Regions from separate parts of the Variovorax sp. PDC80 genome, predicted to be linked through region 2. Evidence: riboswitches for the same ligand, from Rfam matches in the RefSeq annotation. Region 2 holds a riboswitch; the other holds the start of a gene.
What was found. Region 2 has a riboswitch for S-adenosylhomocysteine ahead of ahcY (adenosylhomocysteinase). Riboswitches for the same ligand answer to the same signal wherever they lie in the genome.

Region 1: it holds a riboswitch for S-adenosylhomocysteine, as region 2 does, so the genes downstream of both, metH (methionine synthase) here and ahcY (adenosylhomocysteinase) in region 2, are expected to answer to the same signal.

The regions. Positions count from the first base shown of each region.
Region 1 is NZ_FOWG01000004.1:300,238-307,991, forward strand. It holds gene BM109_RS14815 (histidinol-phosphate transaminase) at 1-439, shown strand, start outside; gene BM109_RS14820 (MFS transporter) at 436-1,641, shown strand; gene BM109_RS14825 (homocysteine S-methyltransferase family protein) at 1,698-2,747, shown strand; gene BM109_RS14830 (LysR family transcriptional regulator) at 2,771-3,694, opposite strand; gene BM109_RS14835 (PACE efflux transporter) at 3,809-4,246, shown strand; S-adenosyl-L-homocysteine riboswitch at 4,316-4,440, shown strand; gene metH (methionine synthase) at 4,501-7,215, shown strand; gene BM109_RS14845 (ArnT family glycosyltransferase) at 7,364-7,754, shown strand, end outside.
Region 2 is NZ_FOWG01000008.1:313,177-320,930, reverse strand. It holds gene BM109_RS23830 (GNAT family N-acetyltransferase) at 1-126, opposite strand, end outside; gene BM109_RS23825 (alpha/beta fold hydrolase) at 123-1,199, opposite strand; gene BM109_RS23820 (hypothetical protein) at 1,196-1,654, opposite strand; gene phaP (TIGR01841 family phasin) at 1,721-2,218, opposite strand; gene BM109_RS23810 (hypothetical protein) at 2,417-3,085, opposite strand; S-adenosyl-L-homocysteine riboswitch at 3,236-3,304, shown strand; gene ahcY (adenosylhomocysteinase) at 3,375-4,814, shown strand; gene BM109_RS23800 (TlyA family RNA methyltransferase) at 4,824-5,612, shown strand; gene metF (methylenetetrahydrofolate reductase [NAD(P)H]) at 5,622-6,446, shown strand; gene BM109_RS23790 (septal ring lytic transglycosylase RlpA family protein) at 6,500-7,165, shown strand; gene BM109_RS23785 (23S rRNA (adenine(2030)-N(6))-methyltransferase RlmJ) at 7,182-7,754, opposite strand, start outside.

The sequences.
Region 1 (7,754 bases), on a different contig from region 2:
GGCCTGGGGCCTGGCCGGCCTGCGCGTGGGCTACGGCATCGCGTCCGACGCGGCGCTGGTGCAGCTGCTCGACCGCGTGCGCACGCCCTTCAACGTGAACCTCGCGGCGCAGGCCGCGGCGCTCGCGGCCTGGGGCGACGAGGCCTGCATGCAGGCGGCCGTGGAACAGACGGTGCGGCTGCGCGACGCGCTGGCCGCACAGTTGCGCGCGCGCGATTGGCCGGGGCTGCGCATCGCGCCCTCGGCGGCCAACTTCCTGTTCATCGACCTGGGCCGGCCGAACGGGCCGGTCAACGAGGCGCTGCTGGCGCGCGGCATCATCGTCAAGCCGTGGAAGGAGCCGGGCTTCGAGCGCTTCATCCGCGTCTCGGTCGGCGCGCCGCACGAGCTCGAGCGTTTCGTCGCCGCGATGGACGCGATCATGTCGAAGGCGCCATGAGGCTCTTTCGCGGCTGGGGCGTCGTCGCGGCGGCCCATGTGCTGCTGGCGCTGGTGTTCGGCGCCGCCTATTCCTTCGGCGCCTTCTTCGCGGGCATCCAGGCCAGCTTCGGCGCCGGCCGCTTCCCGGTCGCCTCGCTGTTCTCGGCCACGGCGCTGCTCTATTACATCGTCGGCGCCTTCTCGGGCGCGCTGGCCGACCGCTTCCCGCTGCGCGCCGTCGTCGGCACCGGCATCGTGCTGCTCGCGGCCGGCTTCGCGCTGGCCAGCCTGGCGCCGTCGCTGGCCGTGCTGTTCGCGCTGTTCGGCCTGTTCGTCGGCTTCGGCGTCGGCCTGGTCTACGTGCCGGCGGTGGCCGCGGTGCAGCGCTGGTTCGTGCGCCGGCGCAGCCGGGCCTCGGGGCTGGCGCTGGCGGGCACCGGGCTCGGCACCTTCGTCGGCCCGGTGACGGCCGGCGCGCTGCAGCAGCACCTGTCGTGGCAGGCCACGATGCAGCTGTTCGCGCTCGGCATCCTGCTGCTCGGCGGCGTGGCGGCCTGGGCGATCCGGGCCCGGCCGCAGGAGCTCGGGCTGCTGCCCGACGGCGATCGGGTCTTCGCATCGGCGGGCGCACCTGTCGAGACCGGCCTGCGCTGGCGTGAGGCGGTGCGCGGCGCCTGCTTCTGGTGGTACTTCGCGGCCATCGGCTGGGGCTCGATCGGGCTGTTCGTCGCGCTGGTCCACATGGCGCCGGCGGCGCAGGGGCTGGGCATCGGCGCGGCCGACGCCACCCTGCTGATCGGACTGATCGGCGTGGGCAACGTCGGCGGCCGGCTGGTGCTCGGCGGGCTCGGCGACCGGATCGGCGCGCGCCGGCTGCTCTCGCTGCTCACGCTGGCGCTGGCCGCGCTGCACCTGCTGTGGTGGGCGGCCGGCGGCTTCGCTTCGCTGGCGCTGTTCGCGCTGCTGTTCGGCGCGGCCAACGGCGGCTGCATCGCGCTCTACCCGGCGCTGGCGGCGCGCTGGTACGGCACGCGCGCGCTGGGCGCCATCCTCGGCACGCTCTACATCGCGGTCGGCGTGGCCGCCTCGATCGGTGCCAGCGCGGCCGGCCTGCTGTTCGACCTGCGCGGCAGCTACGACCTGGCCATTGGCGCCAGCGGCCTGCTGGCGCTGCTGTCGGTCGGCTGCCTGGCGCGCGCGGCGCGGCACGCGCCGGGCTGAAGTCCCGAAGACCGCTTCGGCGGTGCGGCGGGGCGCGTTTTCTACAATCCGGACCCATGAAGCCGATCGTCTACACCCGTGCCCAGCAACTGCCCGAGATCCTCGGGCGCCGCATCGCCATCCTCGATGGCGCCATGGGCACCATGATCCAGCGCTTCAAGCTCACCGAGGCCCAGTACCGCGGCGAGCGCTTCAAGGACTTCGAGCGCGACGTGAAGGGCAACAATGAGCTGCTGTCGCTGACCCGGCCCGACGTCATCTCCGACATCCACGAGAGCTACCTCGCGGCCGGCGCCGACCTGATCGAGACCAACACCTTCGGCGCGACCACCATCGCGCAGGAGGACTACAAGATGGCGCACCTGGCGCGCGAGATGAACCTCGAGTCCGCGAAGCTGGCGCGCGCCGCCTGCGACAAGTACTCCACGCCCGACAAGCCGCGCTTCGTGGCCGGCGCGCTCGGCCCGACGCCCAAGACCGCGAGCATCAGCCCCGACGTCAACGATCCGGGCGCGCGCAATGTCGATTTCGAGGCCCTGCGCGCGGCCTACTACGAGCAGACCGAGGCGCTGGTCGAGGGCGGCGCCGACGTGATCCTGGTCGAGACCATCTTCGACACGCTCAACGCCAAGGCTGCGCTGTTCGCGGTCGACGAGTATTTCGAGAACAGTGGCGAGCGCCTGCCGCTGATCATCAGCGGCACCGTGACCGACGCCTCGGGCCGCATCCTCAGCGGCCAGACCGTGACCGCCTTCTGGCACAGCGTGCGCCATGCGCGGCCGCTGGCCATCGGCCTGAACTGCGCGCTGGGCGCGGCGCTGATGCGCCCCTACATCCAGGAACTGGCGCGCGTGGCCGACGACACCTTCATCAGCTGCTACCCCAACGCCGGCCTGCCCAACCCGATGAGCGACACCGGCTTCGACGAGACGCCCGACGTGACCTCGCGCCTGCTGCACGAGTTCGCGGCCGAGGGGCTGGTCAACATCGTCGGCGGCTGCTGCGGCACCACGCCGGACCACATCGCGGCCATCGGGCGCGCGGTGTCGCCGGTGGCGGGGCGGCTGCTGAACAATGCGGCCGGGTTCTACAAGGAAGCGGCTTGAGCCCAGGCCCGTAGCCTCGCGTTTCAGGACGCGATAGGCACCGACACCCCGGCAGCCTGCCGCTCGCGCGAAATCAACGCCACGAAGCGCTGCGCCCCCAGCCCCAGCGGCCGTTCGCGCGACCACACCACGTCCACCCACAGGTTCAGGCCGTTGCTGAGGTTCTCGAGCGGGATCTCGACCAGCGCGCCCGCCGCCACGTGCGGCCGCACGAAATTGCGCGGCAGCCAGCCCCAGCCGACGCCGGCGGTGATCAGGCTCAGGGCGGCCAGCGCGTTGTCGGTGCGCCAGAGGTGGCGCGCGAACACGCTGCGCGGGTCCATGGCCGTGACCAGGTCGCGGCCGGCCACCACGATCTGGCGGGTGGCGATCAGGTGCTCCTCGCGCAAGCGGCCGCCGGGCGCGGCGGCCAGCACCGGGTGGCCCGGCGCCATCACCGCGACCATGGTGTCGCTGCCCACCTCCTGGAAGCCCTCGCGCCCGTCGAGGCTGGGCCGCTCGAACACCAGCGCGAGCTGGGCCCGGCCGCTGTGCAGCAGCGCCAGCGCATCGGCCTGCGGCGCGGCCAGCACCTCGACCTGCAGCAGCGGGTATTCGTGCGCCAGCTCGGCCAGCGCGCCGCTCCAGGGCGCGGCCAGCAGCTCGGGCGCGATCGCCAGCGTGAGCCGTTCCTCCAGCCCCTGCGTGAGCGCCAGCGCCTGCGCGTCGAGCTGGCGCAGCTGCGCCGCCAGCGAGCGCGCCTGCGGCTCGAGCGAGCGCGCGGCGGCCGTGGGCCGGGGCTCGCGGCCCTTGCGGTCGAACAGCTGCAGGTCGAGCTCGGCCTCGAGATGGGCGATGGCCATGCTGACCGCCGACGGCACGCGGCGCAGGGCGCGGGCGGCGGCCGAGAAGGAGCCGTGGTCGATCACGGCCAGGAAGACCTCGACGCTGTCGCTGGAGAAGCTCATGGCTGGTTTCTCGCCGATCTATCAACAAAACTGAAATAAGTTGACTTTTTATATCAGCAAGAGACACATAAAGTCGACGGATCGCAGTCACACAACAAGCCAAGAGAGTCCGTCATGCAGGGAATCCAGCGTCGCATCGTCTACATCACCCTCTACGAAGGGATCGCCATCGTGGCCGCCAGCGCCGGGCTGGCGCTGCTGACGGGCGCCGGCCTCGGCCATTCGGGCGCGCTGGCGGTGGCGGCCTCGGTCATCGCGGTGATCTGGAACCTGATCTTCAACAGCCTGTTCGAGCGCTGGGAGGCGCGCCAGGCGGTGCGCGGGCGCAGCCTCAAGCGCCGCATCGCCCATGCGATCGGCTTCGAGGGCGGCCTGATCGGCCTGCTGGTGCCGATGTTCGCCTGGGGCCTGGGCATCTCGCTGTGGCAGGCGCTGGTGATGGACCTGGGGCTGGTGGTCTTCTTCCTGGTCTACACCTTCGTCTTCAACTGGGCCTTCGACCGCGCCTTCGGGCTGCCGGCCTCGGCGGCGCCGGTCGCGCAGGCGGCCTGAGCCTTCCCGGCGGCCCGCGGATACACCCGCGGGCCGTTGGCACGTCCGGCAGCCGGTAAAATCGCCACCCCTTCCAAGGAGCGTTGCAGCGGCGGCGCGCGGGACCCCCTGGTCCGCGACCCGCCGTCAGGCTTGGAAGGCGCCTTCTCGCAGAACCTGCCCGGAAGGCCCGGTTGCAACGACGCTCACCTGACGTGTCTTCCCCTGCCCAGGTGAGCCCCATGAGCGATGTCCCCGCGCCTTTCGTTTCTCCCATGAAGCTGTCCGGTCTCGAACCGGTGGCCATCGGCGAGGGATCCCTGTTCGTCAACATCGGCGAGCGCACCAACGTCACCGGTTCCAAGGCCTTCGCGCGCATGATCCTCAACGGCCAGTTCGAGGAGGCGCTGGCCGTCGCGCGCCAGCAGGTCGAGAACGGCGCGCAGGTGATCGACATCAACATGGACGAGGCCATGCTCGACAGCAAGGCCGCGATGGTGCGCTTCCTCAACCTGATCGCCAGCGAGCCCGACATCGCGCGCGTGCCGGTGATGGTCGACAGCTCGAAGTGGGAAGTGATCGAGGCCGGCCTGCGCTGCATCCAGGGCAAGGGCATCGTCAATTCGATCTCCATGAAGGAGGGCGTGGACAAGTTCAAGCACGAGGCGAAGCTCGTGAAGCGCTACGGCGCGGCCGCCGTGGTGATGGCCTTCGACGAGAAGGGCCAGGCCGACACCTACGAGCGCAAGGTCGAGATCTGCGAGCGCGCCTACCGCATCCTGGTCGACGAGGTGGGCTTCCCGCCCGAGGACATCATCTTCGACCCGAACATCTTCGCGATCGCCACCGGCATCGAGGAGCACGACAACTACGCGGTCGACTTCATCAACGCCGTGCGCTGGATCAAGCAGAACCTGCCGGGCGCCAAGGTCTCGGGCGGGGTGTCGAACGTGAGCTTCAGCTTCCGCGGCAACGACCCGGTGCGCGAGGCGATCCACACCGTGTTCCTGTACCACGCGATCCAGGCCGGCATGGACATGGGCATCGTCAACGCCGGCATGGTCGGCGTCTACGACGACCTCGAGCCCGAGCTGCGCGAGCGCGTGGAGGACGTGGTGCTCAACCGCCGGCCCGACGCCGGCGAGCGCCTGGTCGAGGTGGCCGAGAGCGCCAAGAGCGGGGCCAAGGACGACAGCAAGAAGCTCGAGTGGCGCGGCACGCCCGAGCAGCCGGTGCACGTCAACCAGCGGCTGTCGCACGCGATGGTGCACGGCATCACCGACTTCATCGTGGAAGACACCGAGGAGGCCTACCAGCAGATCCTCGCCAAGGGCGGCCGTCCGCTGCACGTGATCGAAGGCCCGCTGATGGACGGCATGAACATCGTGGGCGACCTGTTCGGCCAGGGCAAGATGTTCCTGCCGCAGGTGGTGAAGTCGGCGCGCGTGATGAAGTCGGCCGTGGCCCACCTCATCCCCTACATCGAGGAAGAGAAGCGCCAGGACGAGGCCGCGGGCCGCGACGTGCGAACCAAGGGCAAGATCATCATCGCCACCGTGAAGGGCGACGTGCACGACATCGGCAAGAACATCGTCACCGTCGTGCTCCAGTGCAACAACTTCGAGGTGGTGAACATGGGCGTGATGGTCCCGTGCCACGAGATCCTCGCCAAGGCGAAGGTCGAGGGCGCGGACATCGTGGGCCTGTCGGGCCTGATCACGCCGAGCCTGGAAGAGATGCAGTACGTGGCCGGCGAGATGCAGAAGGACGACCACTTCCGCATCAAGAAGATCCCGCTCCTGATCGGCGGCGCCACCACCAGCCGCGTGCACACGGCCGTGAAGATCGCGCCGCACTACGAAGGCCCGGTGGTCTACGTGCCCGACGCCTCGCGCAGCGTGAGCGTGGCGCAGTCGCTCTTGAGCGACCAGGCCGCGGCCTACATCGGCGAGATCAACGCCGACTACGAGAAGGTGCGCACGCAGCACGCCAACAAGAAGCAGGTGCCGCTGTGGCCGCTGGCCAAGGCGCGCGCCAACAAGACGCCCATCGACTGGTCGAACTACGTGCCGCCCGCGCCCAAGTTCATCGGCCGGCGCGTGTTCCGCAACTTCGACCTGACCGAGCTCGCCAAGTACATCGACTGGGGCCCGTTCTTCCAGACCTGGGACCTCGCGGGCCCGTTCCCGGCCATCCTCAAGGACGAGATCGTCGGCACCGAGGCCGTGCGCGTCTACGCCGACGGCCAGCGCATGCTCAAGCGCCTGATCGAGGGCCGCTGGCTCAGCGCGAGCGGCGTGGTCGGCTTCTGGCCGGCCAACACCGAGAACGACGACGACATCGTGCTCTACACCGACGAGTCGCGCAGCGAGGCCGCGCTCACCTGGTACGGCCTGCGCCAGCAGACCGAGAAGCAGGAGATCGAGGGCACGATGCGCCCGAGCCGCTGCCTGGCCGACTTCGTCGCGCCGCGCGAGAGCGGCCTGAAGGACTACGTGGGCATGTTCGCCGTGACCGCGGGCCTGGGCGTGGAGAAGAAGGAGAAGTACTTCGTCGACGACCTCGACGACTACTCCGCGATCATGCTCAAGGCGCTGGCCGACCGGCTGGCCGAGGCCTTCGCCGAGGCCATGCACCACCGCGTGCGCACCGACCTCTGGGGCTACGCTGCCGACGAGGCGCTGAGCAACGAGCAGATGATCGCCGAGAAGTACCGCGGCATCCGGCCCGCGCCCGGCTACCCGGCCTGCCCCGACCACAGCGTGAAGAAGCCGATGTTCGACCTCCTGAACTGCACGGACATTGGCATGAGCCTGACCGAAAGCCTCGCTATGATGCCGGCCGCCAGCGTGTCGGGGTTCTACCTCGGGCACCCCGACAGCACGTACTTCAACGTAGGCAAAATCGGCCATGACCAGCTGCAGGACCAGGCGGTGCGCCGCAAGGCGAGCGAATCCGAACTGGAGCGGCTGCTGGCGCCCAACCTCTGACGGCGCGCGGCGGGCCCTTCCGTTCCCCCGCGCCGCCGCCATCCACGCCGCCCGCCCCGCGGGCCGCTGAACCGATCCAGGCTTCCGGGGGATTCCCATTCAGACACTGCTCTTCATCCTCGCGCACCACGCGGCGCTGGCCCTCTTCGTGGCCGGCGCCTGGGGCTTCGGCGCCACCGTGCTGGCGCGCTTCGGGGCGCCCGCGCGCCGCGACGCCTGGCTCGAGGGCGCGATCGCGACCACGCTCGGTGTCGGCCTGTTCATCGTCGCCTTCCAGGCGCTGGCGATCGTCGGCGCGCTGCGCCAGGGCGCGGTGCTCGCGCTGCTGGGTGCCGGCATCGTGCTGGCGCTGTTGCGGCTGCCCGGCTGGCGCCGCGAGCTGAAGGCGCGCGCCGCGCTCGCGCCCGCGCAGCCGGCACCGACCCTCGGCGAGAAGTGCGCCTTCGCCGCGCTGCTGCTCGTGGGCCTGCCCACGCTGTTCTCGCCGCTGGCGCCGCCGGTGGCCTTCGACGAGGTGATGTACCACCTGCCCTATGCGC
Region 2 (7,754 bases):
CAGCACCGCGCCGGCATCGGCGGCGTCCATGCGGCGCAGCGCGATCTCGCCGTCGGCATGCGGCAGCGTGCGCGGATAGAGCCGGGTCGAACCCGGGTTCGTCGAGGTGTCTGCGGCATTCGTCATGTGGATCGCACTCCCAGCCATTCGTCGAGCTTCGGCCACAGCCGGCGCACCGCGTTCGGTCCCGCGGCCAGGCTCACATGGCCCCCCTTGAGCACCACCTCTTCCTTGTCCGCCGATCCGATGCCCGCGATCAGCGGCGCGCCCGCCTCATAGGGAACGATGTGGTCGTGCTGCGCGAGCGCATGCAGCACCGGCACCTCGATGTTGGCGAGGCGCACCGGCCGTCCGCCGATCGAGAGCTCGCCTTTCAGCAGCTTGTTGCCCCACATCAGCTCCTTCACGGTCTGGCGGAAATACTCGCCCGCCAGCGGCAGCATCTCGGCGCCCCAGCGGTCGAACATGCGGTAGGACTTGACGAACTCGTCGTTCGCCATGTTGTCCCACAGCTGCACCAGGCCCGCGCCGCGGCCCGCGGGGCGCAGCATGTCGAAGGAGGCGAACAGCATCTCGGGCGGCACGTTGCCCACGCCGTCGACCAGCCGGTCGACATCGAAATAACGGCGATCCGACCAGGCATGGAACATCGTCATGCGGCTGAAGTCGATCGGCGTGGTGAACAGCGCGAGGTTCTTCAGCGGCCCGCCCGGATGCAGCGCCGCGTAGAGCGTGGAGAGCACGCCGCCCATGCAGTAGCCGACGATGGTCACGTCCTCCTCGCCCGAGCGCTGCTGCACGCGGCGGATCGAGTCGGGAATGAAGTCGAGCACGTAGTCCTCGATGCGCAGCCGCTTCTCCTGCGGCCGCGGCGCGTTCCAGTCCATCATGTAGACGTCGTAGCCCTGCCGCAGCAGGTGCTCGACCATGCTCTGGCCCGGCGCGAGGTCGAGGATGTAGCCCTTGTTGGTGGTGGCCATCACGATCAGCACCGGCACGCGGTAGATCTCGTCGACCATCGGCCGGTAGTGGTAGAGGCTCAGCGTGCCGCGGCGATGGATCTCGTCCTTGGGCGTGAGCCCGACCGCGGGCGTGGCGCTGGTCAGGAAATCCAGGCCCTTGATGTTGCGCTGGATGGTGCGCTCGATCTCGGCGCGCAGATCGGGCAGCACCGGCAGTTCGGCGGCGGGCGTGCTCATGGGCGCGGGCGGCGGGTGCGGGCCGGGGACTTCGAGGCCTTGGCCGCTGCCTTCTTCGCGGGTGAGGGTGCGGGAGCGGGTGGCGTGGCCGCCATCGAGGGCGGCTGCTTCGTGCGCTTCGGCGCCGATGACTGCGGCGCCGGCGCTGGCGCAGCACCGCCCTCCTCGAGCTGCCGCGCGATCCGCGCCAGGTGGTCGTCGATGTGCTGCAGCTGCTCCGAGAGCGCCTGCAGGTCGGCGCGCGTGGGCAGGTTCAGCATCGTGAGCAGCCGCGCCATCAGGTCGCCGAGCGCCTTCTGCGCGCCCAGCGAGGCGTTCATGCCGCCATGCATGCCCTGTCGGAACGGATCGGAGGCCATGGCCTCGTTGGCGAACGCGTTGGTGCTCTTTTCCCATTGCGCGGTGAGCTCGCGCCAGATCGCCATGGGGTCGAGGGGAGAGGAGGACTGGGTCATGGCCGCACACCGAGGTTCGTCGTCGGAAGGCCGCGCCGTGCGCCGGCGCGGCGCCTGGGCCGCGCGCTACTTGCGCTGCAGCATCTTCGTGACCTCGTCGACGTTCGACTGGATGCGCTGGCGCACCACCTCGAAGGCATCGGCCTGCGACTTGGCCGCGAGGTTGGCGAGTTCCTTGATGTCGTCGACCGCGCGCTGGAACGACTGGCGGCCGAGCGCGTCGAGCTTGGCGAGGCTTTCCTTCGGGTCCTTGCCGGGGATGTCCTTGGCGGCGGCCTGCCAGTCGGTGATCGCGCTCTTGATCATCTCGGTCTGGCGCTGCACCACGGTCTGCAGGCCCTGGAACGACTTCTCGTTGGCCTGCATCAGCGCCTGCAGGTCCTTGCGTCCGCTGTCGAGCAGCTTGCTCGCGCCATCGGTCATGTTGAGGTTCTGCAGCCGCTCGGCCATGCCTTTGAGCGGGTTGAGCATGTCGGCCGCGCTCGGGGCCGCTTTTCTCTCGGCGCTTCCGCTGCTGCTGCTGGCAGTGGTCTTCTTGGCGGCGGCTTTCTTGGCAGTGGCCATGGTGCGGAATCTCCTGAGGACGTTGGACAAGATGGTGGCGGGACCGGCCGCGCACGCGCGTGGTCCGCCGCCACGATACGCCGCGGCGACCCTGCCGCGGCGATCGCGGCCGCGGATTTGCCTGGGGGATTTCCCGAAGGGATGGTGTGCGCCGCGGCACCGGCGCTCGCTGGAGCGCCGGCGGGTAGCGGCAACGGCTTACATCGGCGGCGTGAAGCCGTCGCGGCCGGCCACCACGCGCAGCGCGGTCGGCGTGCCGTTGCGCTCCTGCGCATTGACCAGCACCTTGGCGCCCGGCACCAGCAGCGCCTCGGTGCCCGCGCGGAAGGTCACGACCGGCACGTCGCGCGGCACGATCACGGTCTTCTCGCCGCCCTTGTAGGACAGGCGCAGCTGCTGCCCGCCGCGCACCGAGCGCGGCGCGGCTGCGAGGTCGGCCACGGTGGCATTGGTCATGGTGCTCTGCGGTTGCAGGTCCCACGGATAGTGACCCTCGCCGGTGCCGCGCGCGGCCTCGGGGAACACCACCACCTCGAGCGCCTTCTGCGTGCCGTCGGCCTGCGGCATCGCGGCGGTGCCGATGAAGCTGCCCTTCTTGATGTCGGACAGCTTGATGCGATAGACCTCCGACAGCGACATGTCCGCGGGCCGCGCGAGGCTCACGACCTCGCCGCCACGGTCCTTGACGACGAGCTTGCTCGCATCGGCGTAGACCAGCGTGCCGCGCACGCGCACCACGGGTTGCGCGGCCTGCGCCTGCTGCGCGAAGGACAGGCCCGGCAAGGTGGCGAGGCCGAGCAGGGCCGCCGTGCAGAGCGCGCGGCGCGCGGTGGGCGACGAGGGAAGGGAAAGACGGGATGAACGCATCGGAGGGGCTTTCGCGGAAAAGGAATGCAAGCAGCGTTGTACGCCTCGACTCTGAGCCCTGCATGACGCGGGGTGTTGGCGCGCCCTCGCGTTCCGTGATGTGGGAAGCCCCGGCCGTTGGCGCCCGTGTCCGGCACGTCTACAATCCGCCGCTTCCGAGGAGCGTTGCAGCGCCGCCAGGCGTGAGGCTCGGACCCATCGCAACCACGCTCATCCGCTGTTCTCGCGGTGAGTCTTTTTCCCCCGACGCAGTGGCCTCGTTCAAACACAGTTCTGGAGTTCACTTCACATGAGCGCTGTTCTCAAGCCCACCCCTGTTTCGTCCGCCGACCAGGCGATCGCCGACCTTTCGCTCGCCGCCTGGGGCCGCAAGGAAATCCGCATCGCGGAAACCGAGATGCCCGGCCTGATGGCCATCCGCGAGGAATTCGCCAAGAGCCAGCCGCTCAAGGGCGCGCGCATCACCGGCTCGCTGCACATGACGATCCAGACCGCGGTGCTGATCGAGACGCTGCAGGCCCTCGGCGCGCAGGTGCGCTGGGCCTCGTGCAACATCTTCTCGACGCAGGATCACGCGGCCGCCGCGATCGCCGCGTCGGGCACGCCGGTGTTCGCGATCAAGGGCGAGTCGCTCAAGGACTACTGGGACTACACCCACGCCATCTTCGACTTCGGCCCCAAGGACTCGAAGGGCGAAGGCCCGAACATGATCCTCGACGACGGCGGCGATGCCACGCTGCTGATGCACCTGGGCCAGCGCGCCGAGAAGGACCTGGGCGTGATCGCCAACCCGGGCAGCGAGGAAGAGCGCATTCTCTTCGCCGCGATCAAGGCCAAGCTGGCCGTCGATGCGACCTGGTACACGCGCAAGTCGGCCGAGATCATCGGCGTGACCGAGGAAACCACCACCGGCGTGCACCGCCTCAACGAGATGAGCGCCAAGGGCACGCTGCTGTTCCGCGCCATCAACGTCAACGACTCGGTCACCAAGAGCAAGTTCGACAACCTCTACGGCTGCCGCGAATCGCTGGTCGACGGCATCAAGCGCGCGACCGACGTGATGATCGCCGGCAAGGTGGCCTGCGTGGCCGGCTACGGCGACGTGGGCAAGGGCTCGGCCCAGGCGCTGCGCGCGCTGTCGGCGCAGGTGTGGGTCACCGAGATCGACCCGATCAACGCGCTGCAGGCCGCGATGGAAGGCTACAAGGTTGTGACGATGGAATACGCGGCCGACAAGGCCGACATCTTCGTGACCACCACCGGCAACAAGGACGTCATCACGCACGACACGATGGCGAAGATGAAGGACCAGGCCATCGTCTGCAACATCGGCCACTTCGACAACGAGATCGACGTCGCGTCGATCGAGAAGTACGAATGGGAAGAGATCAAGCCGCAGGTCGACCACATCACCTTCCCCGACGGCAAGAAGATCATCCTGCTGGCCAAGGGCCGCCTCGTGAACCTGGGCTGCGGCACGGGCCACCCGAGCTTCGTGATGTCGTCGTCGTTCGCGAACCAGACCATCGCGCAGATCGAGCTGTTCACCAAGCCCGACGCCTACCAGGCCGGCAAGGTCTACGTGCTGCCCAAGCACCTCGACGAGAAGGTCGCGCGCCTGCACCTGAAGAAGGTCGGCGCCATGCTCACCGAGCTGACCGACGCCCAGGCCGCCTACATCGGCGTGAGCAAGAACGGCCCCTACAAGCCGGACAGCTACCGCTACTGATCGCCGCGCATGCGAGCCGACCAGTTGCTGGTGGAACGCGGCCTCGCCGCCTCGCGCTCGCAGGCCGTGCGGCTTATCGCCGGCGGCATGCGCTGGCGCGATGCGGGCTCGACCGATGCGTGGCGTTCGGTCGTGAAGAACCGCGACGAGGTGCCCGAGTCGGCCGAGCTCGAGCTCGACGATGCGGCCGAGGCGCGCTATGTCTCGCGCGGCGGGCTCAAGCTCGAAGGCGCGCTCGAGGCCAGCGGCGTCGATGCCGCCGGCAAGCTGTGCCTCGACGTGGGCCAGTCGACCGGCGGCTTCACCGACTGCCTGCTGCAGCGCGGCGCCGCACGGGTGGTGGGCGTCGACGTCGGCCACGGGCAGCTGCATGCGAAGCTGCGCGAGGACGCGCGCGTGCTCGCCATCGAAGGCGTCAATGCGCGCGCTCTCTCGGCCGACGACCTGCAGGAAGAGGGCGAGGAGCCCTTCGACGAGCGCTTCGACCTGATCGTCGGAGACCTGTCGTTCATCTCGCTCACGCTGGTGCTGCCGGCGGTGGTGCAGTTCCTCGCGGACGACGGCCAGCTGCTGATGCTGGTCAAGCCGCAGTTCGAACTGCAGCCGGGCCAGGTCGGCAAGGGCGGCATCGTGCGCGACGCGGCGATGTACGAGATCGTCGAGAAGCGCCTGCGCGATGCCTGCGCCGCGCTTGAGCTGCGCGTGCTGCGCTGGTTCGACAGCCCGATCGCCGGCGGCGACGGCAACCGCGAGTTTTTTATTCACGCCGTGCGCGCGACGGGCGCGGGCGGTTCCTAGGAGACGCAGGTGCGCCTTCCGCTGAGTTTCGAATTCTTCCCGACCAAGACGCCCGAAGGCGCGGTCAAGCTGCGCGCGGCGCGCCAGCAGCTCTATGCGCGCAAGCCCGAGTTCTGCTCGGTCACCTACGGCGCGGGCGGCTCCACCCACCAGGGCACCTTCGGCGCGGTGCAGGAGATCCTGTCCGAGGGCGTGGACGCGGCCAGCCATTTCTCGTGCATCGGCGCCACGCGCGAGACCGTGCGCGCGCAGCTCGCCGAGCTCAAGGCCATGGGCGTGAAGCGCCTGGTGGCGCTGCGCGGCGACCTGCCCAGCGGCTACGGCGCCGGCGGCGAGTTCCAGTACGCGAGCGACCTCGTGGCCTTCATTCGCGAAGAGACCGGCCGCGACTTCCACATCGAGGTGGCCTGCTATCCCGAGGTGCATCCGCAGGCGCGTTCGCCCGAGGCCGACCTGCAGGCCTTCGCGGCCAAGGTGAAGGCCGGCGCCGATTCGGCGATCACGCAGTACTTCTTCAGCGCCGATGCCTACTTCCGCTTCGTCGACGAGGCGCGCGCGCTCGGCATCGACACGCCGATCGTGCCCGGCATCATGCCGATCACCAGCTCGACGCAGCTGATGCGCTTCTCGGACGCCTGCGGCGCCGAAATCCCGCGCTGGATCCGGCTGCGGCTGCAGGCCTTCGGCGACGACACGGCCTCGATCAAGGCCTTCGGCCTCGACGTCGTGACCGACCTGTGCGCGCGGCTGCGCGAGGGCGGCGTGCCGGCGCTGCACTTCTACACGATGAACCAGTCGGCGGCCACGCTGGCTGTCTTGGAGCGCCTGGATTGAGAGGGGCGGCGCGGGCGCCAGGCTCGCTGCGCGCGGGGCTTCGCGCCGCGCTCGTGGCCTGCACCTGCGCGCTCGCGGGCTGCGCCATGCCGCCGGCGACCGAGGGCGGCGCGGCGTCGGACACCGTGGCGCAGGAGAGCCTGTCGCCGATCCCGCGCCAGATGACCGTGCCGCCCGGCGCCGAGCCGCGTTCGAACGTGCCCTCGGTGCGCTACGACCTCGCGGTGACCGGGCCCGACGAACTGCCCGCCGATGGCCTGCCGGGCGACGAACCGCGCGGCGAGATCTTCGAGCGCGGCGGGGCCTCGTGGTACGGCATCCAGTTCCACCAGCGCCGCACCGCCAGCGGCGAGCGCTTCGACATGGGCGCCCTGACGGCCGCGCACAAGACCCTGCCCTTCAACACCCGCGTGTGCGTGCGCAGCCTCGTCAACGGCAAGGAAGTGCTGGTGCGCGTGAACGACCGCGGCCCCTACACGCAGGGCCGCGTGATCGACCTGAGCCGCGCCGCGGCCGACCGCATCGGGCTCGCGAGCCTGGGCATCAAGCAGGTGGCGCTGACCGTCATCGACCGCGAGGGCATGCGCTGCGACGGCGAACTGGCGCAGCCGGGCGAGACCGACACGCCGTCGCTCGACGTGGCGCCGGTGCGGCCGCAGGCCCAGCCCGCGGCGGCCCGCAAGGCGCCGGCGCGCCGCGCGCCGGCACGGCGGCGCTGAACGGCCGCCGCGCGGATCAGCCCGCGGCTTCGACCGTGAAGCCCGCGTTGCGGTCCTGTCCCAGCTTCTGCACCAGCTGCGGCAGCGCCGCCTCGAGCAGCGGCTTCAGCGTATAGGGCGGGTTGATCAGGAACATGCCGCTGGCCGGCAGGCCCGGGCGGCGGGTTTCGCCGCTGGGCGCGGTCGTGATCTTGCTCGACTTGACCGTCAGCGTGACGTTGAGCGAGGACTTGCCGGCCTTGGTGGCCAGCGTCTTGAGGCGGCGCGGCAGGTCGTGCGCCTCGGGCCGCGGAATGATCGGATACCAGACCGCGTAGGTGCCGGTGGCAAAGCGCTTGAGCGCCTCGGCCGCGAAATCGAGCACCCGGCCGTAGTCGGTCTTGAGCTCGTAGCTCGGGTCCATCAGCACCAGCGCGCGCCGCGAGGGCGGCGGCAGGAACTTGGTCGCGCTGCCGAAGCCGTCCTCGTGCAGCACCGCGATCTGGCGTCCGGCCTCGAGCTGCGCGATGTTGGCCGTGAGCGTGCGGCTGTCGGTGGGATGCAGCTCGAACAGCTTGAGCCGGTCGTGGTCGCGCAGCAGGTGCTGCAC